One region of the Nonomuraea sp. NPDC004186 genome, then DNA from elsewhere that is predicted to be linked to it. Evidence: riboswitches for the same ligand, from Rfam matches in the RefSeq annotation. Region 1 holds a riboswitch; each other region holds the start of a gene.
What was found. A riboswitch is a leader RNA that binds a small molecule or an ion and turns the genes downstream of it on or off. The one in region 1 is predicted to bind cyclic di-AMP.
Positions count from the first base shown of each region.

Region 2: another riboswitch for cyclic di-AMP. It lies ahead of ACWEPL_RS50140 (glycoside hydrolase family 25 protein); the one in region 1 lies ahead of ACWEPL_RS39455 (C40 family peptidase).
Region 3: another riboswitch for cyclic di-AMP. It lies ahead of ACWEPL_RS58780 (coiled-coil domain-containing protein); the one in region 1 lies ahead of ACWEPL_RS39455 (C40 family peptidase).
Region 4: another riboswitch for cyclic di-AMP. It lies ahead of ACWEPL_RS02055 (C40 family peptidase); the one in region 1 lies ahead of ACWEPL_RS39455 (C40 family peptidase).

Region 1 is NZ_JBSGFQ010000063.1:10,545-17,510, forward strand. It holds gene ACWEPL_RS39445 (M48 family metallopeptidase) at 1-276, opposite strand, end outside; gene ACWEPL_RS39450 (hypothetical protein) at 288-1,094, opposite strand; gene ACWEPL_RS39455 (C40 family peptidase) at 1,619-2,134, opposite strand; cyclic di-AMP (ydaO/yuaA leader) riboswitch at 2,208-2,372, opposite strand; gene ACWEPL_RS39460 (C40 family peptidase) at 2,767-3,741, opposite strand; gene ACWEPL_RS39465 (NYN domain-containing protein) at 3,873-5,195, opposite strand; gene ACWEPL_RS39470 (phosphotransferase family protein) at 5,340-6,401, shown strand; gene ACWEPL_RS39475 (response regulator transcription factor) at 6,402-6,966, opposite strand, start outside.
Region 2 is NZ_JBSGFQ010000101.1:29,180-36,145, forward strand. It holds gene ACWEPL_RS50125 (xanthine dehydrogenase family protein molybdopterin-binding subunit) at 1-796, shown strand, start outside; gene ACWEPL_RS50130 (M56 family metallopeptidase) at 1,090-1,959, shown strand; gene ACWEPL_RS50135 (DegT/DnrJ/EryC1/StrS family aminotransferase) at 1,974-3,146, shown strand; gene ACWEPL_RS50140 (glycoside hydrolase family 25 protein) at 3,190-3,966, opposite strand; cyclic di-AMP (ydaO/yuaA leader) riboswitch at 3,979-4,124, opposite strand; gene ACWEPL_RS50145 (LuxR C-terminal-related transcriptional regulator) at 4,351-4,971, opposite strand; gene ACWEPL_RS50150 (hypothetical protein) at 5,351-5,929, shown strand; gene ACWEPL_RS50155 (hypothetical protein) at 5,968-6,102, opposite strand; gene ACWEPL_RS50160 (hypothetical protein) at 6,229-6,369, opposite strand; gene ACWEPL_RS50165 (copper resistance CopC family protein) at 6,919-6,966, opposite strand, start outside.
Region 3 is NZ_JBSGFQ010000158.1:9,705-16,670, reverse strand. It holds gene tig (trigger factor) at 1-393, opposite strand, end outside; gene ACWEPL_RS58795 (helix-turn-helix domain-containing protein) at 594-1,460, opposite strand; gene ACWEPL_RS58790 (ATP-binding protein) at 1,694-2,170, shown strand; gene ACWEPL_RS58785 (DinB family protein) at 2,180-2,680, opposite strand; gene ACWEPL_RS58780 (coiled-coil domain-containing protein) at 2,701-3,657, opposite strand; cyclic di-AMP (ydaO/yuaA leader) riboswitch at 3,663-3,804, opposite strand; gene galT (galactose-1-phosphate uridylyltransferase) at 3,870-4,949, opposite strand; gene ACWEPL_RS58770 (DeoR/GlpR family DNA-binding transcription regulator) at 4,946-5,722, opposite strand; gene ACWEPL_RS58765 (50S ribosomal protein bL37) at 5,868-5,945, shown strand; gene ACWEPL_RS58760 (TrpB-like pyridoxal phosphate-dependent enzyme) at 5,981-6,966, opposite strand, start outside.
Region 4 is NZ_JBSGFQ010000002.1:88,271-95,236, reverse strand. It holds gene ACWEPL_RS02065 (sugar ABC transporter substrate-binding protein) at 1-204, opposite strand, end outside; gene ACWEPL_RS02060 (ROK family protein) at 305-1,471, shown strand; gene ACWEPL_RS02055 (C40 family peptidase) at 1,504-2,034, opposite strand; cyclic di-AMP (ydaO/yuaA leader) riboswitch at 2,083-2,226, opposite strand; gene ACWEPL_RS02050 (3-isopropylmalate dehydrogenase) at 2,328-3,374, shown strand; gene ACWEPL_RS02045 (branched-chain amino acid aminotransferase) at 3,592-4,689, shown strand; gene ACWEPL_RS02040 (O-methyltransferase) at 4,728-5,372, opposite strand; gene ACWEPL_RS02035 (DsbA family protein) at 5,432-6,076, shown strand; gene cimA (citramalate synthase) at 6,269-6,966, shown strand, end outside.

The DNA.
Region 1 (6,966 bases):
TCCGCCGCCGCTCTCCTCCTTCACGAACACACCACCGCCGGCCACCGGCCCCGCGCTCTCCCCTTTCACGGGCGCGCCACCCCCGGACACCAGCCCCGGGCTCTCCCCTTTCGCGGACGCGCCACCCCCGGACACCGGGCTGACGCCCTCCCCCTTTACTGACGCGCTCTCACCGTGACCGCGCGCCTCGCCACTCAGAGCCGCGGTGCCTCCGGCCTCCTCACCCTCCTTCGACGCCTCTTGCGACGCGTCGTCCACGTTCCGCCGTTCGCTCATCTGCCTCCCCCTCACGCGAGCTGGTCTCGCACGTAGTCGCGCCACCGTGCCGTCAGCGTGGCCGCGGAGAGGCCGAGCGCGGCGAGTGCTCGGTCTACGCCGCCCGCGCGGGCGTCACGGTAGAGCCTCACCAGCGTCCTCTCACCGAACCGGTCAGCCAGGAAGCGACACGCCAGCCAAGCCTCCTGGTACGCCCGGGCGAGCCGGACGGAGTCCCGCCCGTCAGCCGCGAAAGCCGCAGGTCCGGGCAATTCCCTCGGCAGCCTCCCGGCCCGCACCTCGGCGGCGAGCTCGGCGGCCGCGGTACTCACAGGGAGCCCGGAGTCGCGGTAGCCGACGTAGTCGGCGAACCCCTCATAGAGCCATGGGGGCAGGCGGTCGGTGCCGGCGACGACGTGGGTGAGCTCGTGGGTGAGTACGACGTCCTTGCCGGTGGAGTTCAGCTTGGCGAAGAACTCGGGGACGATGATCACACGCCCGCGATCGGCCACCGCCGCCAGCCCGTCGACCCGCCCCACCCCGGCCAGCCCGGCCGCCTCGACGGCGGACGAAGGAACGACTACGAGCGGTCGTACTGACCTTCCGAGCACGGCCGACACCCGCTGCCCCGCCCGATCAGCCCTCCGTGCGATGTCGCCGAGCTCGGCGGGTGCGGTGCGCCGGCCGACGACCACGGACCGCGCCCCACGGGCCACGACCTCGCCGTCACCCCACGGTCCGCGGACTCCGGCGGGAAGGATGGGGGAATCGGGGGTGGGGGCGCTGGCGGAGGCGACGGCGAGAAGCAGGACGGAGACGATCGCAGCCCGCCGACTCACCTGCCCTGACACGATGCCCGATCGTAGCCGCCCGCCGACCCATGACCGGCCACTCCGCACCCCGAACCGCGCGCCCGTGAGAGCCGTCCACCCGCACCGCATGCGGTGGCTGCGCGCCAGAGGACCGCACACCGCGCGCCACCGGACGGGGAGCCTGGCCCGTGAGCCGTGACCCGTGAGCCGAGGGTCATGAAGCCGAGGGTCGTGGGGCTGAGGGTCGTGAGGTCGTGGGGCCGTGACGTCGTGGGGCCGTGGGGCCGAGGCTTGGGGGCTGTGGGGCCACGTGCGCGAGGCCGTGAGGCGGGGAGCCGTAAGGCGGGGAGCCGTAAGGCGGGCGGTGTGGGTGAGTGGGTGGGGTGGCTGTTTTGAGGGGGTGCCGTGGCGGTGGGTGCGTTGTGCGGGTCAGCGGGCGTCTTCCTGGAGGCCCTCAGCCAGGTGCGGCGGGTGGTGCCGCCCGTGCTCCGCCGTAAAAAATGAAAGTGACAATGGGAGAGCCCCGCCCGGAGGAGCCGGGCGGGGCTTCTTCACATGCCGGGACGAACAGCGCCGACGAACGACGCCCGCCGCCATTCACTCAGCTTGTCGATGCGTACCCGTTCGCCTGTCCGAGGCGAGTGGACCATCTTGCCCTTGCCGACGTACATGCCCACGTGGCCGAGCCCCCTGAAGAACATCAGGTCGCCGGGCCGGAGGTTCCGCCACGAGACCTTGTTCCTGGTGCGGGCGAACTGGCTGGCCGCCACGCGTGGGAGCTTCACCCCGGCCTTCTTCCAGGCGTACTGGACGAGGCCGGAGCAGTCGAACGAACCAGGGCCTGTGCCTCCGTACCGGTACGGGTCACCGACCTGGTTCTTGGCCACGACGACAGCCTTGCGGGCCTTCGCCTTCTGACGGGCGACCTTGGCCGCCCTCAGCGCCGCGGCCGAGGTCGTCTTCGAGGTTCCGGCGGTTGCGGCCGCCTTGGTCGTCGAAGCCGAATCGGTCGTGGCCGCCTGAGCCGTTGGGGCATGGAGGATCGCACCTCCGGCCGTCACGGTCATCGTGAGCGCTACGCCACTCAGGGCAATGCGGGACAGACGGGGGTTATGCAGGGAGGTAGACAGGATTTCTCCTTGACTCTTCCACGAATGCCTGCCGGGTTAGCTGACGGATTCGGGCCTGGAAGTCGCCCTACGGCGCGATGTGCGCGCCGATTCACCCCCTGATCCCTGGGGAACTGGGATCGCTGGGTCCCCGGCTCCGTGCCTCCTGGCTGCACGGATTCGGCAGGCCAACCGTCCCGACCAATGTGTTGATATGGGGACATTTGGGCGGTTGACCAGCGGATCTTTATCTGTCTCACACCGGGAAAGACCGGTGCGGGTTCGCGGGGGACATGGCTTGTTCACCGCGACGTCGCCAGAAGCTACGCCGAAGGGTCAAGGATCGGCAAAGCGGAACACCGCTTGTAAAGATCAGATAGTGGAGTCAGTAAGGAGGGAAATCCCTGCTGGAACACCAGGTTCCGTTACCGAAATGTGACGCTGCTCACATTTGTTTTCGCGCCCGTTTGTCAGGCCCCAAATGTCGCGTTTGTCACACTTGTTGCGACTCGTCAGGCGCGCTGGATCGTTCCCATCGCCCATCAGCCGAACCTCGTTCGGCTGATGCGATCAACGATCCGGCGTCGTAGCTACGGGCGGATGGCGCCCACGAGGCGGCCGCCGTACGCCGAGAGTTTGACGACCTTGACCACGTCGCCCGTCTGCGGCGCGTGAACGATTTTCCCGTCGCCGGCGTAGATACTGACGTGACCCAAGCTCGAGCTGAAGATGAGGTCCCCCGGCTGGAGGGCGCTCAGTGAGACCTTGCGGCTCGCGCCCCAGGCCCACTGCTGCCAGGTCGTGCGCGGCAGTGACACGCCCGCGGCGCGCCACGCCGCCTGGGTCAGGCCGGAGCAGTCCCAGCCGCCCGGACCCGTCCCGCCGAACACGTACGGCTTGCCCACCTGGGCGAAGGCGAAGCGCAGGACGGCGGCGGCGTTGCCCGAGGCCGGGCCCGTGTACTGGATGCCGACGCTGTTCGGGTTGCCGGGGTTGTAGGCGCCCAGCTTCTTCAGGAGCTTCTTCTGCTCGGAGATCAGCTTCATGATCTCCGAACGCTCCTTCTCGACCCCGTCCCGTTCCCGGTCGGCCGCCTCCAGCGCCTCTTCCGCCTTGTCGCGTTCGACCTTCAGCCCGCGGTTCTCCCGGTCGAACGCGGCCAGCTTCTCCGCCCGCTCCCGCGAGAGCTGCCCGGCCAGCGCCAGGCTCATCAGGAAGTCGTCGGGGCGGTCCGCGCTCACCAGGCCGGGCAGGGAGGTCACGTCGGTGCCGAGCTTGTAGCTGTCGACGGCCATGCCGATCACCTGGGCGCGCAGGTCCGCGACCGTCGCCAGCTTGGTCTTGTAGCGGTCGTTCAGCTTGGTGTAGGCGCCCTTGGCGGCCTTGTACCGCTCGGTGGCCGTGTTGAAGCGGTCGACGACCTTGTCGGCCTTGTCGTTGAGCTTGTCGAGCTTGGCCTTGGCCTGTCCGAGGGTGGGCCGGGGATCAGCGACGGCGGCTCCCATGGGAGACAGGACCAGCCCGAACGCGAGACCCGCGGCCACCGGCACCCTGCCAAACCTCACTGTGTCGCCTCCCAGGGATGATATCTGGGGCGAATAGTACAGAAGTGGCGGGTGAGGTCACACGTTATCCGCCCAATTCGTAATATCCCTGGCACGGCGCGGCAAATCCGCACGTAAGGGGTGCAGGTAATCTAGGCCCGGCCCAGCCTGCGCAGCAGCAAGCCAGACGGAACGGGTCTGGCTCCCATCCGCCTGACGGACTCGGCCACCTCGCGGTCCGACGACACCACGGCCATGGCCCGGCCGGGCGGCTCGGCGCGTACGAGCTGGCGGATCAGATCGTCGGCGATCTCCCCCGGCTGGCTGAACAGCACCCGCACCCCGCGCGGCGCCACGACCTGCACCGGGGAGTTGAGCTCGGCCCCGTCGAACACGACGGTGACCTCGACCCTGGTCTGCGCCACCAGCCCGCCGAGCCCGGTCATGAGCCGGGTGCGCTGGTCGGCGAGGGTGAGCGTGCCGTAGCCGGTCTTGGTCACGTTGTAGCCGTCAATGATCAGGTGGACCTGCGGCAGGGCCAGGAGCTGGTCGAGGAGCTGCGGGTCGTCGTCGGCCAGCGCCCGCGCGGGCACCCCCCGGACGCCGGGCCGCTCGCCGGTGACCGCGGCGACCGAGTCGGCGGGCCGGCTGATCATCGTGGGCAGGGCGAGCTCCCTGCGCAGCCCGGCCGAGGCGTCCTGCAGCGCGTCGAGCAGCACCCGGATGCGGGCGTCCTCGATGCTCCTGCCCTCGCGGGCGGCCCGGCGCGAGGCCTCCAGCTGCTTCTCCACGTCGGCCAGCCGCTCACGCAGCCGCCGCAGCTCGGACTCGCCCGCGGTGCCCGCGACCGTGGCGGCCGACCTGGCGTCCTCCGCCGCGTGCTCCATCTCCTCGGCCCGCTGCACCGCGGCCTTGGCCCGCTCGCGGGCGTCGTGGAGCTTGCGCCTCAAATCAGAATTTTCCGCCCGGGCCGCCCTGATCTGCTCGCGCAGCCGGTCGGCCTCCTCCTTGGCGGCGGTCTTCTGCGCGGCGAGCTGCTCGCGGAGCCGGTTGACGACCTCCTCGCGCTCCGATCCCTCGGCCGCCACGGCCGACTGCACCAGGTCCGTACGGGCGACCTCGATCATCTCCGCCCAGCCGGGCGGTCGGGTGAGGTAGGCGGCCGCGGCCACGAGCACGGGGTCGGCGGCCGGTGGGACATTTCCCTCGGCCAGGGACGCCACCAATTCGGGCCAGCCGGCCTCCACCGATTCGGCCACCAGCTCGCGGAACTTCTTGTCGTTCTCGAGCTGCGCCGCGATGGGCGCGCTGCCGAGTTTGGCGCGTTTTCGGGGGTCGAACTTGGCGATCCCGCGAAGGGGCGGCGGTATGGAGGCAGCGGGCATCGTCCCGAGGACCTGGGACGCCAGATCGACGACATTGAGCCGCACCTGCTCGGGAAGCGGGCGAGACAGGCCTTCACCCGCTGAACTCATCCCACTTGTCCCTTCGTGACATGCCCTTTCAGACAAGGGTACGGCTGCCGCGTACCTGACCGTAACGGCCACCTCTGTCTAGACAAGCGCTTGGTTGGGGATGTACGACTGAGCCGGGACGGGTGTTCACCCAGGAGGCCGACCATGGCAGAAGAGATCCGCACCTCCACCCGTGACCTGGTGGAACTGCGCGACAGCCTGGCCCGCTGGCTGCGCGGGAGGGTCGGGGCGAGCGCCTCGGTGTCCGAAGTGTCCAGACCCGCCGAGAACGGCATGTCCAGCGAGACCCTGTTCTTCACCGCGACCTGGGGCGAAGGGCGAACGCGCTGCGTAGCCAGGCTCGCACCTGCGGTAGAAGCCGTTCCCGTGTTCCCCTCGTACGATCTTCGGGCGCAGTTCGAGATCATGCGCCTGGCCAGGCAGAAAGCTGGGATCCCAGCGCCCAGGGCCCTCTGGTTCGAGCCGGACCCGGAACACCTGGGCACGCCGTTCCTCGTCATGGAGCGCGAGGACGGCGACGTGCCGCCGGACGTGATGCCGTACACGTTCGGGAGCTGGCTGCTCGACGCGGCGCCCGCGGACCAGCGCAGGCTGCAGGACGCCGGTGTGGCGGTCCTGGCGGCGCTGCACCGGGCGGAGTTCACGCCCGCGGAGCTGGCCCCGTTCGGGGCCGCCGGGTTGCGCGCGCACGTCGAGGCGCAGCGGCGCTATTACCAGTGGGCCCACGGCGAGCGGCCGATCCCGGTGCTGGACCGGGCCTTCCGGTGGCTCGAGTCGCGCTGGCCGCGGGAGCCCGGGCCCGACGTGCTGTGCTGGGGCGACGCCAGGATCGGGAACATGATGTTCAGGGACTTCACCCCGGTCGCGGTGCTCGACTGGGAGATGGCCGCGGTGGGGCCGCCCGAGCTGGACCTGTCCTGGATGATCTTCCTCCACCGCTTCTTCCAGGACATCACAGTCTCCGCAGGCTTTCCTGGCATGCCCGACTTCATGCGCAGCGAAGACGTTTGCAGGAAATATCGGGAAATCACGGGGTACGAGCCTCGCGACATGGACTTCTACGAGATGTACGCGGCGCTCCGGCACGGCATCGTCATGGCCAGGGTGTGGCAGCGCCGGATCCACTTCGGCGAGCAGCCCAGGCCCGACGACCCCGACGACATGGTGCTGCACCGGGCCACGATCGAGGAGCTCCTGACCCGCTGACTACGTGCCTGCGTCGTAGACCAGCAGCGCGACCTGGACCCGGTTGTTGAGGTCGAGCTTGGACAGGATGCGCGAGACGTGCGCCTTGACCGTGGGCACGCTCATGTAGAGCTCCCGCGCGATCTCGGCGTTGGACCTGCCCTGCCCCACGGCCAGCGCCACCTCCCGCTCCCGCTCGCTGAGCCGGCCGAGCAGCTTCCTCGCCCGTGAGGTACGGTCTCCCGCAACGCCGTCGGACACGTGCGTGATGAGCTGCCGCGTCACCGCGGGCGACAGGATCGGCTCGCCCGCGGCCACCTTCCTGATGGCCTGCACCAGGTCGCCAGGCGCGATGTCCTTCAGCAGAAACCCCGCGGCCCCCGCCCGCAGCGCCCGCAGCACCTGCGCGTCGGCGTGGAACGTGGTCAGCACCACCACCTCGGGCGGCGCGGACGTGCCGCGCAGCGCCTCGGTGGCGGTGAGCCCGTCGACGCCGGGCATGCGGATGTCCATCAGCACCACGTCGGGCCGGTGCTCGGCCACCAGCGGCGGCACCTCGGACCCGTCACCGGCCTCGGCCACGATC
Region 2 (6,966 bases), on a different contig from region 1:
GACCCAGGTCGCCGCCGACGCCCTCGGGCTGACCATGCGCACGGTGACCTTCCGGCTCGGTGACTCGCTCTTCCCGCCGACCCCGCCGCACGGCGGCTCGATGACCATGGCAAGCGTCGGCTCCGCCGTGCTCGACGGGTGTAACCAGGTGCGACGGCAGGCGATCAAGCTGGCCGTCGAGGACCGTGGCTCGCCGCTGTATGGAGCGGACGCCGACGTCGTCGTCGTCCGCAGCGGCCGGATGCACGTCGAGGACGACCCCGCGCGCGGCGAGACGTACCAGCAACTCCTGGCCCGCAACAACCGCTCCCACCTGGAAGCGCTCGGCTCCTTCGCCGGGCCGTCCGGTCCCGAGCGGCACTCCTTCTACGCCTACAACGCCACCTTCGCCGAGGTGGCCGTCGACGCGACACTGGGGCTGGTGCGGGTGCGGCGCATGCTCGGCGTGTACGACGCGGGCCGCATCATCAGCCCCAAACTCGCCCACAGCCAGGCGATCGGCGGCATCGTGGGCGGCATCGGCACAGCCCTGCTGGAGCACACGGTCACCGATCACCGTGACGGCCGGATCGTCAACGCCAACCTGGCGGACTACCTCGTCCCCGTCAACGCCGACGTCCCCGACATCAAGACCATCTACCTGGACGGCGAGGACCGCGAGGCCGACCCGCTCGGCGTCAAGGGACTGGGCGAGGTCGTGCACGTCGGCGTGGCGCCCGCCATCGCCAACGCGGTCTTCAACGCCACCGGTCGCCGCATCCGCGAACTGCCCATCACCGCCGAAGCACTGCTCTGACCCGGGCGCTCCAGCGACTCCTTCTTGATGGTTTCGAGGTAGGTGTCGAGGTGGTCGAATTCCCAGACGTTCAGTCCGCAGGCTTTGAGCAGGGACGGTACGTCGAGGTCGGCTTCGGGGGCCAGGATGGCGCCTTGGGCGTCGGTGAGTCCGGCCCCGATCGGTTTGCCGGTGCCGAGCCCGTGTCGTTCGAAGGGCAACCCGTCTGCGGTGCTCAGCCAGTTCGTCCACGGTCTGAGCCCTGATGAGGAGGCGGCCCTGCGCGCGCTGCTCGACGGATCCGGGAGCGGCAGGTGAATCTGGAGATCTACCTTCCCGTCGCGCTGCTCACCATGGCGAGCACGCTGATGGCCTGGCGGCAGCCGCGCATGCACCCGGCCTGGCACGCCCGGTTGCTGATCCTTCTCATCGGAGCCACGGCCCTGACCGTGCTGGGCATGCTCGCCTTCGTCGTCATGATCGCGATAGGCACATTGACGGCGGCCAAAGCCACCGTGATGGGCCGCGTCCTCATCGGCCACGGGCAGGTCCCCGCGGCTGTCGCCGGTGTGGTGATCGTGCTCCTGCTGATCATGGGCGGCGCCGTCATCCATGCCGTCGCACGCTGGCACCGGGACCTGCGGGATGCCAAGGCGCTGGGCACGGGCGTGGTGGCCGACGAGCGCCCCTTCGCCATGGCGGTACCGGGAAGGCGTGGAGGAGTGATCCTCTCCAAAGGGCTGCTGAGCATGCTGTCCCGGCGGGAGCTGGAAGTGGTGCTCCGTCACGAGGCCGCGCACATCCAGTACGGCCATCATCTCTATCTGATGGCCGGCATCATCGCCACGAGGATCTTCCCTGCGCTGATCTACCCCTATCGGGCACTGTGCTTCGCCATCGAACGCTGGGCCGATGAACAGGCCGCCGCCGCAGTCGGAGACCGCGAGCTGACGGCGCGTACGATCGCCCGAGTCGCCTTGGCACAGCCGGCAGGGGAAGCCCGCACATTTCCTTCCCTGACCGGCTCTCACATCGCCCGCCGCGTCGAGGCCCTGCTCGGACAGAGCCCACCGGACAACCGCATCACGGGTCCGGTGCTGCTCAGCGGCGCCTGGATGGCCACGGGAAGCGCCATCTCACCCACTCTTACCCACCATGCCAGCTTGCTGCTTGTGCTGTTGTGACCACGGTGACGGGAATGTTCAAGCACCTGGAAACGGAATTCGCCGCTCGTCTCGGACGAGACTGTCTCGCCGTGCCGTCGAACAGGCTCGGCCTGTTCATGGTCCTGAAGCACCTGATGGCTCCGGGCGAGCGCCTGCTGATGTCACCGATCACGGCTGACGAGATCCTGTTCCTGGTGCTCGCCGCCGGGCTTCGACCGATCATGGCGCCGGTGTGCCGGCAGAGCGGCAACATCGACGCCACCCGGATCGACGAACTGAACTTCGACGGGGTGCTGACCACCAACCTGTACGGCCTGCCCGACGACGTCCATGCTCTTGGCAGGCTCTGCGCCGAACGGCGGATCCCCTTGATCGAGGACGCCGCCCACGCCCTGCAGACCACCGTCGGCGGCGTTCCCGTCGGCACCTTCGGCGCGGCGGGGGTGTTCAGCCTGTCCAAGCACGCGGGCGCGGCACCCGGTGGCATGATCGCCCTGTCGTCGCCGCATCAGCGGCCGGCTCTGCTGGAAATGCGAGAGCGCTGGAGCACTCCCCGGTACCGCACGGTGGAACTCGCCGCCCTGCTGAAGACGATCGCCCGCAACACGCTGGCCGGGACCCTGCTGTCCCTGCCCGCGTGGCACATGTCCCACGCCCTTGGGCTGCTGGAAAGCCGACAGGGCCACCGCATCGAGCTACGACGTACCGCGCTCGCCCCGAGACTGGGCGGTCTGGCCTCATCGGCGGCGGGCGTCGGCGCGCTGGATCCCTGGATCCGCGCCGACAACCACCACTACCGCGCGAGGCCCGGCAGCCTGACCGAGAGTTACGCGCTCCGCAGGATGCAGGTGATGGACCGCCGGAGGGAACGTCGCCTGGCAGGAGTGGCGAGCCTTGCCGGTCTCCCCATGGCCGCCCCTGCCGTACGGGATCACATCGACCAGCCGCTGTTCCGGGTGCCTCTGCTGGTCGAGAACCGCGAGCGTGCCATCGAAGCGTTGCGGGGACAAGGCGTGATCACCGGATACATCTACGATCCACCCTTCGACGACTACGCCCCCGGCCTGATCGAGCCCTCGCCGCTGCCGCAGGCGGCGAACTGGTGGGCCCGACACGTGCTGCCCGTGGATCCGCTGCAGGCCGAACAGGCCTGGCCGGTGCTCGCCACGCTCTCGTCACCCGAGGTACCGGCGCGGCCCGCCTGACAACGAAACCAGGGAGATCAGCGAGACCCGGTAGCGCCGCAGCTCAGGCGGCAGGACGGCCCAGGCCGCGCAGTTGGGCGGGGGTCAGCGCGGAGACGTTCTGGTCGATGGGGGATTCGGTGTACTGGTGGATGGCCCAGGACTTCCAGTCGGCGGGCGGGGTGATGGCGCCCTTGGCCTTGCTGTAGTGGGCGACCCACAGGGGGTACTGGGCCAGGCCCTTGCCGTAGGTGTTGGCGAAGTTCCAGCCGCTGTAGATCATCGGGGTGATTCCGGTCTTGGCCTTCACGTGCGACAGCCAGGTCTTGGCCCAGGTGTTGACCTCGGCCACGGACTTGCCGTCGGTGGTCTCCAGGTCCAGGACCAGCAGGTCGCCGGCCTTGGCGGGCTGCGAGTTCACCATGGCGAGGAAGTACTCCGCCTCGGCGATGGGGTTGTTGCTGGGGTGGCCGAAGTGGTACGCACCCCGCACGATTCCCTTCTTGCCCATTTCGCGCCAGTGGCGGGCGAACGAGGAGTCGCGGAAGGACGTGCCCTCGGTGGCCTTGATGATGCCGAACTGGGCCGGGCTGGCAGCCCAGTCGTACTGGGACTCGTACCTGGAGACGTCCACGCCGTAGGTGAACGCCCTGGTCCCCTGCTTGGCTTCGTGCCGCGCGTCGTGGTCGGTGGTCGAAGCGAGCGCGGTGCCGGTCGCGCCCGTGAGGGCGGCGGTCCCGGCCAGGATCGCGCCGGTGATGGCGAGGCTCAGGTGCTTGGCGGGAAGAGCGCGGTGGCTCTTGAGGGAATGGGCGAGTGCGGCAAGCCGGGGCTTGAGCATGAGGGTATTGACTCCTTGCTTCCATGCCGCCTACCGGGTTAGCTGACGGGTTCGGGCGTGGAAGTGCCCTACGGGCGCAGCCTGGGCTGGCGTCCGATTCACCCCGAAGAGAATGGGTCCCCGGTTCCGCGAGGGGGCGGATTCGGCGGCCGTACGCGACGCTGGGGGCGGCGTACGGTCTGGTCAACGAAACGGCAACGCAGCGACGGAAAGGTTGGTCACTGCGCTTATCACAGGTACGTAAAGGTATATATCTCCCCATGGATGCTGCAAGCGGGACAAATCCGATCTCCGGTGTATCGGGCCCGAAACGCCTTGCCGGTAGCAGGTTCGGAGCCAGGTAAAGGTTTGCGACGCGTCCCCGTTCGCTTCTGCTCGGCTGGGTCAAGCGGGCCCGGAACTCTCCCGTGCTGTCCCGGCGGTGTGGCCGGGGCGGTTGATGCCGGTCTCGTAGGCGAAGATCACGGCCTGGATGCGGTCGCGGAGGCCCAGCTTCATCAGGATCCGCTTCACGTGGGTCCTGATCGTGGACTCCTCGACGACGAGCGCGGCGGCGATCTCCCGGTTGGACAGGCCGCGGGCGACGAGTTCGAGGGTCTCGCGCTCGCGTGGGGTCAGCGCGTCGAGCCTGGCCTGGTCGGCGAGGTCCGGGGCGGGCTGCCGGGCCATGCGGTCGATCACGCGGCGGGTGACCGACGGCGACAGCAGCGCGTCTCCCGCCGCGACCGCGTGCACCGCCGCGATCAGCTCCTCGGGGCGGGCGCGCTTGAGAAGGAAGCCGGAGGCGCCGGCACGCAGGGCGCCGAAGATGTAGTCGTCCTGCTCGAACGTGGTGAGGATGAGGATCTTGACGTCGGGCGCGGTCCGGGAGAGCTGCCGGGTGGCGGCGATCCCGTCGAGGTCGAAGGGGCCTACAACCATACGGCCAAGCAGGTGCTTCACCTGGTAGGCGCCTCCGAGGAATCCCTGCGCCGCCTGTTTCCGGTGAAATTCGAGGTCCCTCACGACGCCTTCTTCGAGATCACCGGGATGCTGACCTTCGTTGCGTCGCTCGGGGTCGCCTGGTCCCAATGGGGCATGGCTCGGTATCGGGAGCATCTGTGTAGACAGGCGACTTGATCTTCATACTTTTCACCGGCTCTTCCCCTGAATGGGATAAGCCTGCGGCGTGGCGTCATGGAGCGGCTGACGGCGGCTGGAAGCATCGTACGAGTCTCGTCGGCTCGCTCGGCGGGCGAAGAGCGCCGCTCTCCGGCCTGCCGGGCGGTCGCGATCACGGCTCGTATTTCGGAAGGAATGGTACATGTCCACGCCAATTCCCCGAAAAGTAGCCGTAGTCGCTCCTGGTAGGCCGAAGGTGCGTCGCTCCGCCAGAAGAATGACCATGTCGACCATGGGCGGCTGCCTGTCGATGGTCATGGCCGCTGCCTTGCCTCTCTCGGCGCGCGCAGAAAGCGTCGACCACCAGGACGACAGCCTCGACCCTGGCCGCGGCCGGTGCTCACCGCGAACCTTCATCAGAGCCGATCGGCTTTCACCGAGGAACTTCCTCGTGCCCCGCACCCGCTACATCGACGGCCCCGGTGGGTCAATGAAGGTGGAGATCACACGGGAGCACCAAGTGCGCGCCGCCATCGAGGGATTTAACGACAGGCAAGCTGAGGTCAGCACCGGCGAGTTGGTTCGCAAATTGCGAAGGATGGGGTTTTCTTCTCTTCAAGAAGCGCACAAGGTCTTCGGCGGACACGAATATGAGAGAAAGGTCAGCAAGGGCATGTACGGCAACCTGTCGTACCGCGTCTTCGGCTACCGCATCGGGTGGTCGGCCTGGGCCGTCCTTGGCACGTGCCGCCGCGTCCGGATCGATTCGGGAATCGCCAACGTGCCCGCCAGGGTCGAAGGCTGGCGATACTGGGAGACCAAGCACCCGCGGTTCAAGGGCCGCCGACTGTCTTTCGCGTAATGCCTGGCCTCGGGATGTGACTCCCGTACTGGAGCAGGTCAGGGCTGCGGGAGGCGCGGCATCAGCGCGTTCGGCACCACCAGTTCCGCCCGCAGGCTCGCCGGCCGCGCCAGAGCATCGCTGCCGTCACCGGCGGACTCGACCTCGCCCTCCATCCGTACGGCATCGTGCAAAGCCTGGTCATCATCGACCGGCGACACTCGCACCGCCGTCCCAAGCCCTCCAAGCCTGAGGGAACCATGTGAGATTGGCCCCGGCTCGGGCAACGTCACCGCCTCGGGGAAGGCATTCAACCTTGCCTACTGTCGTCTGGAGTCGTTGTTGCAACCATGCAGCAACCCGTTGGCGGCCGTGGAGGCGAGATAGGCCGCCGCGGTCGGTGAGCCGGGGGCCCAGGAGGGAGCGCCGCGTTCGAGCAGGGCCAGAGGGATGAACATCATCACTGCCAGCGAGCCCGTCGCGAACGCGGGTGCTGGCGAGTGTCAGCCGGAGCAAGGGAGCGGGAGGGCGCCAGCGCCGACTTGGCGCGGCGGTGCGTTCCTCGCCGCGGGGGAGGAAGGCCAGGGCGACCCCCGCGGCTGCCAGGCCCGCGATCGCCCTGCCTGCCGACAAACAGACCCCCAGCAGGGCGTATACCTGTAGGCGCCGCGTTCCCGTGGTGACGCGGGCGAGAAGCTCCTGGGTGGCGGGCTCGTACAGCTCGAACGCCAGGCCCACCAGGACTACCGCGCCTGGGATGGCACGGTCCGCGGGGGCAGCCGGTCCAGCAGGAACGCTCCGATCCAGAGGTGAGCGCGGCGATCCCGAAGCTCGCCAGGGCGGCGAGGCGCCAGCTCGGGGCCGGTGAGCACCGCGAGGAAGGCCAGGGTTTAGGAGCCGAGCGGGTTGAGCACCCGTATCCACAGCAGCGTTCGCGCCGCCGCCGGGATCAGCTCCTGATGCTCGTGTCGGACTGGGAGCGCCCGTGCCCTGAGGCACGGGCGCTGTCGTCATGCTTTCGAGCTGCCGGCGCGCTTTCGGCCTGCTACAAAGACGGA
Region 3 (6,966 bases), on a different contig from region 1:
GGCGGAGTCGACCGTGACCTCGAGGCCCTGGTAGTCGGGCACCTCGAAGTTGGGCCGGATGTCGACCTCGGCGGTGAACTCGATCTGCTCGCCGTCCTCGATCTTCGTGACCTCGATGTCGGGCTGCGCGACCGGGAACACGTCGACCTCGTCGACGGCCTTGCCGTACAGCTTGGGCACCGCGTCGTTGAGGGTCTCCTCCAGCACTACCGCCCGGCCGAAGCGCTGCTCGATGATGCGGGCCGGAACCTTGCCAGGCCGGAACCCGGGGACGCGCACCTGCTGCGCGACCTTCTTGTACGCCGCATCCATGCTCGGGCGCAGCTCGTCGAACGGCACCTCGACAGTGAGCTTGACCCGGGTCGGGCTGAGCTCCTCGACAGCGGTCTTCACGGAATGGTCTCCTTGATCAAGCTACGAGTGATCGCGGGCGCGTCCATCGGTTACGGCACACGCGCCGCGCCCACATGTGCGGTGTTGGGCATGCTCCGCTACGGCGGGATCCAACGCCGATGGCCAGTCTAGGGCAGATGCGTACCCAACAACGACGTCCGCGCCGTCACAAGTCGCCCGCGATCATCCGTTACCGTCCGTCAGAACTCGTCCGCGATCGTCCGCAACAGCTCGACCGTCTCGTCCGGAGTGGTGCTCACGGCGCAGAGTCGCTCCATCACCTCGGTGTATCGGTCCACGTCTTCACGCTTGTCGAGGTAGAGCGCGCTCGCCAGCTGCTCGACGTACACGACGTCGGGCAGATCGGTGTCGGGGAAGCGCAGGACGCTGAACGCCCCGCCTTCCGCGCTGTGCCCGCCGAAGCTGAACGGCATGATCTGAATGGTGATTTTGGGCTGGCGCATCAGGTCGATGAGGTGCTCGATCTGGGCCCGCATCACCTCGACGCCGCCGATGGGGCGTCGTAGGGCGGCCTCGTCGATCACGGCCCAGAACACTGGCCCGTCCGGCCTGTCGAACATCCGCTGGCGCTCCAGCCGGAGATCCACTCTTCTGGAGATCTCCTCGGCCCCGATTCCCGCCGATCCGGCGGTCACGACGGCCCTTGCGTACTCCTTGGTCTGCAGCAGTCCTGGCACGAACTGGACTTCGTAGGTCCTGATCCTGGCGGCGGCCTCTTCAAGGCCGACGTACGCCTGGAACCACGTGGGCAGGACATCGTTGAACCGGTGCCACCAACCAGGCTCGTTGGCGGTGGCGACCAGGTCGAGTACGGCGGAGCGGGCCTGCTTGTCGATGACCCCGTAGAGGGTCAGCAGGTCCGCCACGTCCCGTTCTTTGAACCCCACTCGGCCCAGCTCCATGCGGCTGATCTTGGATTCGGAGCCACGGATGAGGTGGCCCGCCTCCTCACGAGTGACGTTCTTCGCTTCCCTGAGCTTGCGCAGCTGGGAGCCCAGGAGGATGCGCAGCGCCGTCGGTCCGGAACCCGGCTGGTTCTGCGTCACTTTGCCTCCTATCAAGGTCCGCACACACAGTGACACCACATTGCCGGGTATGACAAGGTCTCAACCCCGTGTCCGATTAGCAGAGTTATGCCCCAAAACGCCGCTTGCTACTGCACAATGCAAGTGCACGTGCATTTGGGTCTTGCAGGTGCAGCGATCGTGACCCATGATGGCTTAGTGCATATTGGGCCAAACATGCACTAAGTCGGGCGGAACGGGGAGGTATCGGCAGCATGGTGGAGGATCCTCTGGCCACTGCCGATGCATTGCAAATCACCCGTGACGTGGGCTTCGACCACCTGCTCATGGGTGGCAAGCCGTACACGACCTCGTGCCCGCTGCCCTTTCAGGCCGACTCCGTGAAGACGGCCAGGGACGTGACCCGCTCGACCCTGAAGGGCTGGGGCCTGCACGAACTCAGCGACGACGCCGCGCTGGTGGTGTCGGAGCTCGTGACCAACGCGGTGCGCTACGCGATGTACGCGGCGGGACGGCGGGAGATCGAGCTCTTGCTGATGCGCGTACAGCCGCACGTGCTGCTGGCGGTGGCCGACCCCAGCGACGAGGTGCCGCGCCCCAAGGAGCCGGACTTCATCTCGGAGAACGGGCGCGGCCTCTACATCGTCGAGACCTACAGCCAGTGCTGGGGCTGGGACCCGCTGGCCCGCGGCGGCAAGGCCGTGTGGGCGCTGTTCCGCACCGAGCCCTGATCGGTCCCGTCACTCTCCGGTCACCCCGTCGATGCGCTCGCGCAGCAGATCCGCGTGACCGTTGTGCCGCGCGTACTCCTCGATCATGTGGATGAGGATCCAGCGATGGGTGCATTCCTGGCCTCTGTGGTCACCGACGGCGTCCAGCGGCCTGGCGTCCGAGATGGCGCGGGCGCGGGCGACCTCCTCTTCCCACGTGACGAAGGCCTCCTTGACGGAGGCGGCGTCCACTTCCTTGAAGTCGGCGTCGTTGTCGCGGTCCTTGTCCCACAGCTTGGGGAGGTCCTCGCCGTTCAGCACGCGGCGGAACCAGGATCGTTCGACGTTCGCCATGTGCCGGACCAGGCCGAGCAGGGACATGGTCGAGGGTGAGACGGAGCGCAGGCGCAGCTGATCGTCCGACAGGCCCGCGCATTTGACGGCGAGGGTGCCGCGGTGCCATTCGAGCCAGTTGTTCAGCGTGGTCCGCTCGTCGCCGGTGAGAGCGGGCGGGATTCGGGTGTCAGTCATGATGTCCGACCTTATCCAGCTCAGTACATCGAGATGTGGACGTGGTCGTAGTGGTTCTCGGTGACGCTGCCGCGGTCCGACATGGCCCGCCAGCCCGAGCCCATGTTGATGCGCTGCTTCCAGATCACGTACTTGACGCCGAGCTTGCCCTTGTTCTTGAGCGCCCAGTCCGCGATGCGGTCGCCCAGGGCGTTGTTGATGGCCGCGGGCATCGTGCCGCCGGTGCTCATCATGAAGTCGCAGGCGCGCCCGAGCGGGTGCTCGCCGCTGGAGCCCGAGCGGAAGCAGCCCACCGTGTACGGCAGCTTGAAGTTCTTGGCCAGCTCCGCCTTCATCAGCCGCGTACGGGCCGTGATGTTGTCCGAGCCCGAGGGCAGTTCCGGTGCCCAGCTCCCGTCGGACTTGCGGCCGGGACCGAGCGGCACGAGGTCCTGGAGCTTCTTCCTGATGTCGTCGATGATGTCCTCGGCCTCGGAGCGCTGTTCGGTCACGTCCTTGGCGTCCACGCCGATCTGGGTGGCCAGCGCGGCGGCCTCGTCGGAGGCCTTCTTCTTGTCGTCGCGGGCCTTGGCCACCCCCTGGACCAGAGCCTGCTGCTCGGCCGTCAGCTGTTCGAGCAGGGCGGCGCCGCCGCCGTTCTGGACCATCAGGACGGAGGGCAGCGACGGGTCGTGGTTCTGGTAGCGCATCCTGGCGAGGTCGCCGACCCGCTGCTCGGCGGCGGCCAGCGTCTTCTCCGCGGCCGCCAGCCGCTCCTTGGCCGCCTTGGCGGCGGCCTGCGCCTTGGCCAGCTCGACGCGCTTGAGGTTGTACTTCTCGATGAGCTTGTCGATCTTGCTGTTGAGCTGCTTGAGCTGGGCGCGGAGCGCGGCCTCCGACGGCTTGGGGGCCGCCGAGGCCGCGGTCGCCGGCAGGAGGGCGACGGCTGCGGCGGTGACGAGGCCGATGGCAAGAGTCGCGGGGGACGGAGCCGCCACGTGGATGTTCCTCTCCCTCTGCCGGCCGGGTTAGCTGACGGGTTCGGGCTGGGAGCTGCGTGCCCTACCACCGAAGTGGATTCACCCCAGGTGCGGATGGGTCCCCGGCTCCCGGGCGACTCGCCCGGGATTAGGCGTGTGCCTGCTGTTACGGCCAGGCACAAAAGGGATGTTAGTGGTAGATCACGAGTAACGCGACCCCCATTAGAAATCTAATAGTGATCTACCTGTGATCGAAGCATCCGGGCGGCCTCCTCCGGCAGCACGTCGTTCACGAACGCCCCCATCGCGGACTCCGACCCGGCCAGGTACTTGAGCTTGCCCGGCGCCCGCCTGATGCTGAACAGCTCCAGGTGCAGGTAGCCGAGCTCGCGGTCCTGCCGCACGGGCGCCTGGTGCCAGGCCGAGATGTACGGCATCACCACGCCGAACAGGTCATCGAAGGCCCGCAGCACCGAGGTGTACAGGGGTGCGAACGCCGACCGTTCCTCCTCCGTCAGCGCGGCCAGATCGGGCACCTGCCGGTGCGGGTAGATGTGCACCTCGTACGGCCACCGCGCGGCGGCCGGCACGAACGCCGTCCACAGCTCGTTGGAGGCCACCACGCGCGTCCCCGCGGCCCGCTCGGCGGCCAGCACGTCGGCGAACAGGTTCCCCTTCGAGTAGCGCCTGGCGGCGGCGAGCTGGAGCCTGGTCCTGGGCGTGACGTACGGGTAGGCGTAGATCTGGCCGTGCGGGTGGGCCAGCGTGATGCCGATCTCCTCGCCCCGGTTCTCGAAGCAGAACACCTGCTCCACGCCCTCGATCCCGGACAGCTCGGCCGTCCGGTCGGCCCACGCCTCCATGACCAGCTCCACCTGGCCGTCGGAGAGCTGGGAGAACGACGACGAATGCTCAGAGGTGAAGCAGACCACCTCGCACCGCCCCACTCCCGGCCGGACCTCACTCAGACCCCCCGCGTCTGTATAAGTCCCGAAATTGGTGGAGAAGGAGGGGAATCGGTTCTCGAACACCACCACGTCGTAGTCGTACGCCGGGATCTCCGACGAGCGCGTTTCCGACGACGGGCACAGCGGGCACTCGCTCGCCGAACCGGTCGGCTGGAACGTGCGCGTCTGCCGGTGCCCCGCCATCGCGATCCACTCCTCGGTCAGCGGGTCGTAACGCAGCTCGGAGGCCACCGGCCGGGGGTCGAGCACCCGCCGGTCGATCGCGCTCCGGTCGGCGTCGTCCCGCTGATCGAAGTAGATCAGCTCACGACCGTCGGCCAGGTGGGTGATGGTGCGCTTCACGAGCCCTCCGCGATGATCAGTTCTCCGGCCCGTTCGGCCAGCTCCATGCGTGCGTCCTCAGGCAGCCCCGCATCGCTGACGACCACGTCGGCCTCGGTCAGCTCGGCGATGGTGCTGATGCCGACCGTGTTCCACTTCGTGTGGTCGGCGGGGATGACCAGCCGGTTGGCGGCCGCCACCAGCTCCCTGTCGGTCTCCGATTCCAGCAGGTTGGGGGTGGTGAACCCGGCCCGCACGCTCATCCCGTGCACGCCGAGGAACAGCGTGTCCACGTGCAGGCGGCGGATCGCGGCCACGGCCACCGGGCCCACCAGCGCGTCGGACGGCGTGCGCACGCCGCCGGTCAGCACGACCGTGCGGTCGGAACGCGGGTTGCGGTGGAAGACCTCGGCGACGGGGATCGAATTGGTGATCACTGTCAGCTCGGGGACGGCGATCAGGTGGCGGGCCAGCGCCCACGTGGTGGTGCCCGCCGAGAGCGCCACGGCCGTGCCCGGCCGGACGAGGCCGGCCGCGCGGCGCGCGATGGCCTCCTTCTCCTGCTGCTGGCGGGCCGACTTGGCGGTGAAGCCCGGCTCCTCGGTGGAGCCGGGGCCGAGGGCGGTGGCGCCGCCGTGCACCTTCTCCAGCAACCCGCGCTCGGCCAGCACCTCGAGGTCCCGACGGATGGTCATGTCGGATACGCCCAGCTCGCGGACCAGGTCCGCGACCCGGACGCCGCCGTTGCTGCGCACGCGTTCGAGGATCGTCTGCTGACGCTGCTGTGCGAGCACGCCCGCTCCTTCCAACAGATTCCACCAAATTATGACACGGAATTGTTGGGGAATGTTAGTTCGCGTGCTGCGCTTGCGCTGGTCAGCACGGGCGGGGAGGCTCGTGGCGTAGCCGATCATCGGCCCGATCACCGGAGGCGAGCTTATGGCCAGGCGCTCACGCAAGGGCAAGGCACGCAAGAAGAAGAAGGCGAACCACGGCAAGCGCCCCACGGCGCGCTGACCGGGTGGCCGCCTCTTTCGGCGGCCACCCCGCTTTCAGCCCGGCAGCTCGGTCAGGGCCTGCTCGATGCGGTCCTGCGGCAGCGTGTAGTCCTCCAGGTGCCCGGCCAGGTAGCGGTCGTACGCGCCCAGGTCGAAGTGGCCGTGGCCGCAGAGCGCGGTCAGGATCACCTTCTCCTCACCGCTCTCCTTGCACCGCAGGGCCTCGGCGATCGTCTCCGCGAGCGCGTGCGTGGGCTCCGGGGCGGGCACGATGCCCTCGGTCCTGGCAAAGCGGACACCCGCCTCGAAACACTCGCTCTGGGCGCGGGTGACCGCCTCGAACAGGCCCAGCTCGTACATGTGCGACAGCAGCGGCGACATGCCGTGGTAGCGCAGGCCGCCCGCGTGGATCGGGTCGGGGATGAACGCGTGCCCCAGCGTGTGCATCTTGAGCAGCGGCGTCAGGCCCGCGGTGTCGCCGAAGTCGTAGGCGTACACGCCGCGCGTGAACGACGGGCAGGCGGCCGGCTCGACCGCCCTGAACACGGTCCGTATCCGCCCGGCCAGCTTCTCGCGCAGGAACGGGAAGGTGAGACCGGCGAAGTTCGAGCCGCCGCCGGTGCAGCCGATGACCAGGTCCGGCATCTCGGGCAGCTGTTCCAGCGCCTCCTCGCCGATCACGGTCTGGTGCAGGAGCACGTGGTTGAGTACCGAGCCGAGCGCGTACCGGGCGTCGGGCGTGGCGGCGGCCACCTCGACGGCCTCGCTGATCGCGATGCCCAGGCTGCCGGGCGAGTCCGGGTCGTCCGCCAGCACCTTGCTGCCCGAGCCGGTGACGGGTGACGGGCTGGCGTGGACGGTGGCGCCGTACACCTGCATGAGAGAGCGGCGGTACGGCTTCTGGTCGTACGAGGCGCGCACCATCCAGATCTGGCATTCGAGGTCGAACTGGGAGCAGGCGAACGCCAGGGCCGACCCCCACTGCCCGGCGCCCGTCTCGGTGGTCAGCAGCCGCACCCCTTCGCGAGCGTTGTAGTACG
Region 4 (6,966 bases), on a different contig from region 1:
CGCCTCGAACAGCGGGCGGTCGAACGCCTCGTACCGGGTGGTCTTGGACTCGGGCAGGAACAGCGCGATCGTCTTGCCGCCCTGGTTCTGCGTGGTCGTGGTGGTGGTGGCGCCGGTGCCGTTTCCGGCACTGTTCCCGGCGTTTCCGCAGGCGGCGGCCAGGAGGACCGCCGCGACAGGGATTGATCGCCATGCTCGGTGCATCGCACTTCGTCCTTCCGGATGTGCCGCCCCTGTGCTTGGTAAGAAAGGTAATTTACTATCAGGCGAGTTGGCTAGGCTCTGTTTCCTCAAGGAGGGTGAGATGCGGGGCGACCTGGGTAATCCGCGGATGCTGCGAGTGCTGAACGAGCGCCGCCTGCTCGACCATCTTCAGGAGCACGGCCCCGCCTCGCGCACCGACCTCGCCAAGATCACCGGCCTGTCGAAGCCCACGGTGTCCGCGGCCCTGGCCGGGCTGGAGGTGGACGGGCTCGTTCACCTCGTCGGCGAGGTCTCCGGCCGCCCGGGGCCGGTCACGTCCCTGTACGACGTCAACGCCGCCGCCACCCACGTCGCCGGCGTCGACATCGGGCGTGACTGGATCAGGGTCGCCGTCGCCGACCTGCGCGGGAAATTCGCCGGCCGGAGGGACGGGCGCAACACCGCCCTCACCTCCGCCGAACTGGCCCTCCTGGTCGGACAGCTGTGCCGGGCCGCCGCCTACGAGGCCGGCGTCGACTGGCCCGACATCGCCTGCGCCGTCGTCGGCACGCCCGGCGTGTACGACCCGGAGCTCGGCCGCCTGGAGTTCGCCCCCAACCTGCCCGGCTCCGACCTGGCCGAGCGCCTGCGCGGCGAGATGGAGGTCGACCTCGTCATCGAGAACGACATCAACCTGGCCGCCGTCGGCGAGCACACGCACGGGGCGGGGCGCGGCACGTCCAACTTCGCGCTGGTGTCCGTCGGCACCGGCGTCGGGATGGGCATCGTGATCAACGGTGAGCTGTACGTGGGCGCCCGGGGAGCGGCGGGGGAGGTCTCGTACCTGCCCGCGACCGAGGACCCGGCGCCGCCGGCCGGTGACGCCCTGGCCCACGGCGCCACGGAGGCGGTCGCCGCCGCGCCCGGAGTGGTCCGCGCGGCCCGCGCCGCCGGCCTGAGCCTGCGGACGGCCAAGAAGGTCTTCGCCGCGGCGGCCTCCGGCGACAGAGTGGCCCGCTCGGTGGTGGAGGCCGAGGGGCGCCGCATCGGCGGCCTGCTGGTGGCGGTGGCCGCCGTGCTGGATCCGGAGGTGATCGTGCTCAGCGGCGGCGTGGGCCGCAACCTGGACCTCCTGGGGGAGTCCATCGAGGCCCGCATCGCCGAGCTCGGCCCGCTGCGGCCGTCGGTGGTGGCCAGCACGCTGGGGGACAGCGGCGTCCTGCTGGGCGCGGTGGCCCGCGCCAGGACCCGTGCCTGGGAGCTCATCTTCGACGCCCGCCTCCCCTGACCGTCGCGTGGGGAGGCGGACGCCGCAGCCTCCTACAGGGTGGCCGTGAGGGTGGTGGGCGTTTCGTCGCGCTGCTCCTGGAGCTTGGACCAGAGGCGTACGCCCTTGCGGTCGGGGCGGACGCCACCCACGAAGGAGTCTCTGCGCCAGGAGGTCAGGCGCTCTTCCTTGACCACGTCACCCGTGTGCGGCGAGTGGACCATGTAGCCGGGCCGGGAGATCATCCCGACATGCCCGAGGCCGTGGAAGAAGACCAGATCGCCGGGTTTGAGGTCCTTCCAGGCGATCTTCTTGGTGAACGCGCCGTACTGTTCGGCGGCGGTGCGGGGGAGTTCGATTCCGGCGTGCTCGTACGCCCTGAGCATGAGCCCGGAGCAGTCGTATCCGCTCGGGCTGGCGCCGCCCCACACGTACGGGGTGCCGCGCTTGCTCATGGCGAACTTGATGGCGACCTTCCAGGCGGGCTTCGGAGCCTGTTTCTCCTGGATTTCCTTGATCTGGCCGCCGGTCAGGGTGGTGAGGTCGTCGAGCTTGGACGAGGCATGGGCTGGGGAGGCCAGCATGAGCCCGGCGGCGCCCGCCGCCAGGACAATGGCGATTCGAGACAGGGGTCTGTCCTTCCATACGGCCGGCCGGGTTAGCTGACGGGCTCGGGCCTGGAAGTAGCCCTACGGCATGGGGATGCCGACTCGCCCCAGGGGGAATGTGGGTCCCCGACTCCACGCAACGGCGCGCGGATTAGGCTGGTCGGTGACTTTAACGAAACGGTCAAAGAACCGCAATACCGGACAAAGGGGGCGTCCGAAAGATGAGATGAAGTGTTCGTCAGCCGAGACGACGCGGTAAGGTACCGCCCATGGAGTCGCGTAACATCCGTCTGGCCGTCATCCCCGGCGATGGGATCGGCACCGAGGTCGTGGCCGAAGGGCTCAAGGTCCTGGAGGCAGTTGGCACGAAGATCGAGCCCACTCACTACGACCTGGGAGCCGCACGCTATCACCGTACCGGCGAGACGCTGCCCGACGCCGTGCTCGAAGAGCTGCGCGGCTACGACGCGATCCTGCTCGGCGCCGTGGGCGACCCCAGCGTGCCGCCGGGCATCCTCGAGCGCGATCTGCTGCTGCGGCTCCGCTTCGAGTTCGACCACTACGTCAACCTGCGCCCGGTCAAGCTGTTCCCCGGCGTGGAGACCCCGCTGGCGGACACGCCGCCGGAGAACATCGACATGATCGTCGTCCGCGAGGGCACCGAGGGCCTCTACGCGGGCACCGGCGGCGCCATGCGGCGCGGCACCCCGCACGAGATCGCCACCCAGGAGTCGCTCAACACCGCCTACGGTGTCGAGCGCGTGGTGCGCTACGCGTTCGAGAAGGCCGTCACGCGGCCGCGCAAGAAGCTGACGCTCGTCCACAAGACCAACGTCCTCACCTTCGCCGGTGACCTGTGGCAGCGCACGGTCAACCGCCTGGCGGCGGAATACCCCGACGTCACGACCGACTACTGCCACATCGACGCGGCCTCGATGTTCTTCGTGAGCCAGCCGGAACGGTTCGACGTGGTCGTCACCGACAACCTGTTCGGCGACATCATCACCGACCTGGGCGCCGCCATCGCGGGCGGCATCGGCCTGGCCGCCAGCGGCAACATCAACCCCGAGCGGTCCGCGCCGAGCATGTTCGAGCCGGTGCACGGCAGCGCCCCCGACATCGCCGGCCAGGGCAAGGCCGACCCGACCGCGACCATCCTGTCCGTCGCCATGCTTCTCGACCACCTGGGCCTGCACACCGAGGCGGCCAAGGTCGAGCAGGCGGTCGCCGATGACATCCTCGAGCGGCTGGCCGGCTGGGCGGGCCGCACCACCCACGAGATCGGTGACGACATCACCGCGCGAGTATCCGGCTAGGACCGCCTAGCCCCCAACGCGCCTGGTGGTCCGACGAGGGCCGCCAGGCGCTTTTTTGCGTCCAAAAGGGCTGATCGCCGCATTGGCCGCTTGCCATCCCATATAGCGAGACAATAGGAAGTACCGGGACTGCCTTCCGGGCAGCGCCCGCTCACCAGCACCGATCCGCAGATTTCTTGTAGATTTGGGCAGATTCGCAGAGAGAAGGACCGACGTCATGACCATCGCTCAGAAGCTCAGCTTCGACGTGCAGCTATCCGACCACGCTCGCACCGCGGCCGAGCGGGAGCAGGTACTGGCGAACCCCGGCTTCGGGCAGACCTTCACGGATCACATGGTCTCGATCGACTACACCGAGGGGCAGGGCTGGCACGACGCCAAGCTCCTTCCGTACGGCCCGCTCTCGCTCGACCCGGCCACCTCGGTCTTCCACTACGCGCAGGAGCTGTTCGAGGGGCTCAAGGCCTACCGCCAGGCCAATGGCTCGATCGTCGCGTTCCGCCCGTACGCGAACGCCGCCCGCTTCAACCGCTCCGCGCTCCGGATGGCCATGCCGGAGCTGCCGGAGGAGGCTTTCGTGGAGTCGCTCGAGCTCCTCGTCCAGACCGACAGGGAATGGGTGCCCACGACCGAGGGTCACAGCCTCTACCTGCGCCCCTTCATGATCGCCACCCAGGCGGGGCTCGGTGTCAACTACCCGTCGAAGTCGTACAAGTACATGGTCATCGCCTCCCCGGCGGCCTCGTACTTCACGGGTGGGCTCAAGCCCGTCTCCGTCTGGCTGTCCACCGAGTACACGCGGGCCGCCCCCGGCGGCACGGGCTTCGCGAAGTGCGGCGGCAACTACGCGGCCGCGTTCGTCGCGCAGCGGCAGGCCGTGGAGAACGGCTGCGACCAGGTGGTGTGGCTGGACGCTCACGAGCACAAGTACGTCGAGGAGATGGGCGGGATGAACCTGTTCTTCGTCTTCGGCGACAAGCTCGTCACCCCCGCGCTGACCGGCACCCTGCTGCCCGGCATCACCAGGGAGTCGATCCTGGAGCTGGCCGGCGACCTGGGCCTGGAGACCGAGGAGCGCCTCATCTCGATCGACGAGTGGCAGGCCGGATGCGAGTCCGGGGAGCTCACCGAGGTGTTCGCGTGCGGCACGGCGGCCGTGGTCACGCCGGTGGGCACGGTGAAGGGCGCCGACCGCTCCTGGAGCGTCGCCGACGGCAACCCCGGCCCGGTGACGATGCGGGTGCGCGAGGAGCTGGTGGGCATCCAGTACGGCGCCCGCCCCGACGCCCACAACTGGATCCACAAGATCGTCTAGTGGGGACGGCCGGGTCCGCGAGGGCCCGGCCGCCGCGCCTAGTTCTTCCTGATCAGGGTCATCCCGTCCGCGACCGGCAGCATGAGGACCGTCACCCGCGGATCCTCCATCACCAGGTCGTTGAACTGCCGGATCTCCACGGTGGTCTGCTCCTCGTGCGCCGGGTCCGCCACGTGGCCCCGGCGCAGCGTGTTGTCCGCCACGATCAGGCCGCCGGGCCGCAGGCGCTCCATGAGCAGCTCGTAGTAGCCGGGGTAGTTGCCCTTGTCGGCATCGAGGAAGGCCAGGTCGACGGTCTGGTCGAAGGCGGCGAGCGTCTCCAGCGCGGGCCCGAGCGTGAGCGTCACGCGGTCCTCCACCCCGGCCTCGCGCCAGTAGCGGCGGGCGACGGAGGTCCACTCGTCGCTCAGGTCGAAGCAGTGCAGCCGCCCGCCGGACAGGCCCCTGGCGATGCACACGGACGAGTAGCCGGTGAACGTCCCCACCTCGACGACGACCTGGGGCGCCACGAGCTGGGTGATCATGGTCAGGAAGGTGCCCTGATCGGGCGAGATCTGCATGCCGGCGGCGTCCCCGGTGGCGCTGAGCGTCTCCTTCGCCAGCTCGTCCAGCAGGGCGTCGGGCGGGGTCGTGTGCGCGAGGACGTACTGTGCTACGGCGGGATCTAGGAGGTATGCCTTCATATATCCATTCTCCCGGCATCGGGTAAGGTCTGCGCGATCAATGAGGTGAGAGTGGGCTGATGATGAAGCGGTTGCTGGCGGTGGCGCTCGCGTGCGTGGCCATCGCCATACTCGGGGTGGTGTCGTTCTCGGAGCCGGGCCGATCGTCCGACGGGGTGCGGCTGACCCGGCAGATGGACGGATCGATGGTCCTGGCCGACCGGGGCGGGGACGCCCCCGTGCTGGACGTGTACGAGGACTTCGACTGCCCGATCTGCAAGGACATGCACGCCAAGGTAGACGGCACCATCAGGAAACTCGCCATGGAAGGCAAGGTCAAGGTCGTCTTCCATCCGGTGACGATCTTCCAGGAGGAGCCCATGCGCTCCAACTCCATCCGCGCCGCCGCTGCCGCCCGCTGCGTCCCCGAGGAGAACTGGCTCGGCTTCAGGGACGAGCTGTACGCCATGCAGCCCGCGCCGCACGGCGAGGCGTCCGGATTCGCCGTCGAGGACCTGGTCAAGGCCGCCAGGCAGGCGGGGGCGTCGGTGGACGAGTGCGTCAGGTCGCAGTCGTACGCGCAGGCCCATCTGGCGGAGACCGCGAAGGTCCGCCTCCAGGGCACGCCCACGGTGCTGCTCGACGGGAAGCTGCTGGGCAACGAGGCGTTCGACCCGGCCGCGCTCGAGCGCGTCATCACAGGTGGTGACGGCGTCACCGTGTAAAGGCTTGTCCCAGAAGCTGAGATCGATGTGCCAGATGCTGAATGCGTATGGCAGACTGGGCGGCACCATGTTCTACGGTCTGCTCATTATCAGCAGGCGCGCTGGCTGACAAGGGACACCGCCAGCGCGCAGACCTCTCACGTCCGTGAGGGGTCTTTTTGCTTTCCAGAGGCTTCCAGAGAAGAGAGACTCATGGCCGACGACCGCTTCCACGTATACGACACGACGCTGCGTGACGGCGCTCAGCAGGAGGGGCTCAGCCTCACCGTCGCCGACAAGCTCGCCGTCGCGCGCCACCTGGACAGCCTGGGCGTCGGTTTCATCGAAGGGGGCTGGCCGGGCGCCAACCCCAAGGACACAGAGTTCTTCAGGCGTGCTCAAACAGAGCTGGACCTGAAGCACGCGCAGCTCGCCGCGTTCGGTGCGACCCGCCGAGCCGGTGTGAAGGCAGCCGACGACCCGTTGGTGGCCGCATTGCGCGAATCCGGCGCGCCGGTCGTGACCCTTGTCGCCAAGAGCCACGACCGGCACGTGGAGCTGGCCCTCCGCACGACTCTCCAGGAGAACCTCGCGATGATCCGCGACACGGTCTCTCACCTTCGTGCGGAGGGACAGCGAGTCTTCCTCGACGCCGAGCACTTCTTCGACGGTTACAAGTCCAACCCAGCCTACGCGCTCGAAGTCCTCAGGACCGCCGCCGAAGCCGGGGCCGACGTCATCGCCCTGTGCGACACGAACGGCGGCATGCTCCCCGACGAGCTGGCCGAGATCGTCCACGAGGCCGTCCTGACCAGCGCCCGCGTCGGCATCCACTGCCACGACGACACCGGCTGCGCCGTCGCCAACACCCTGGCCGCCGTCAAGGCCGGGGCCACGCACGTACAGGGCTG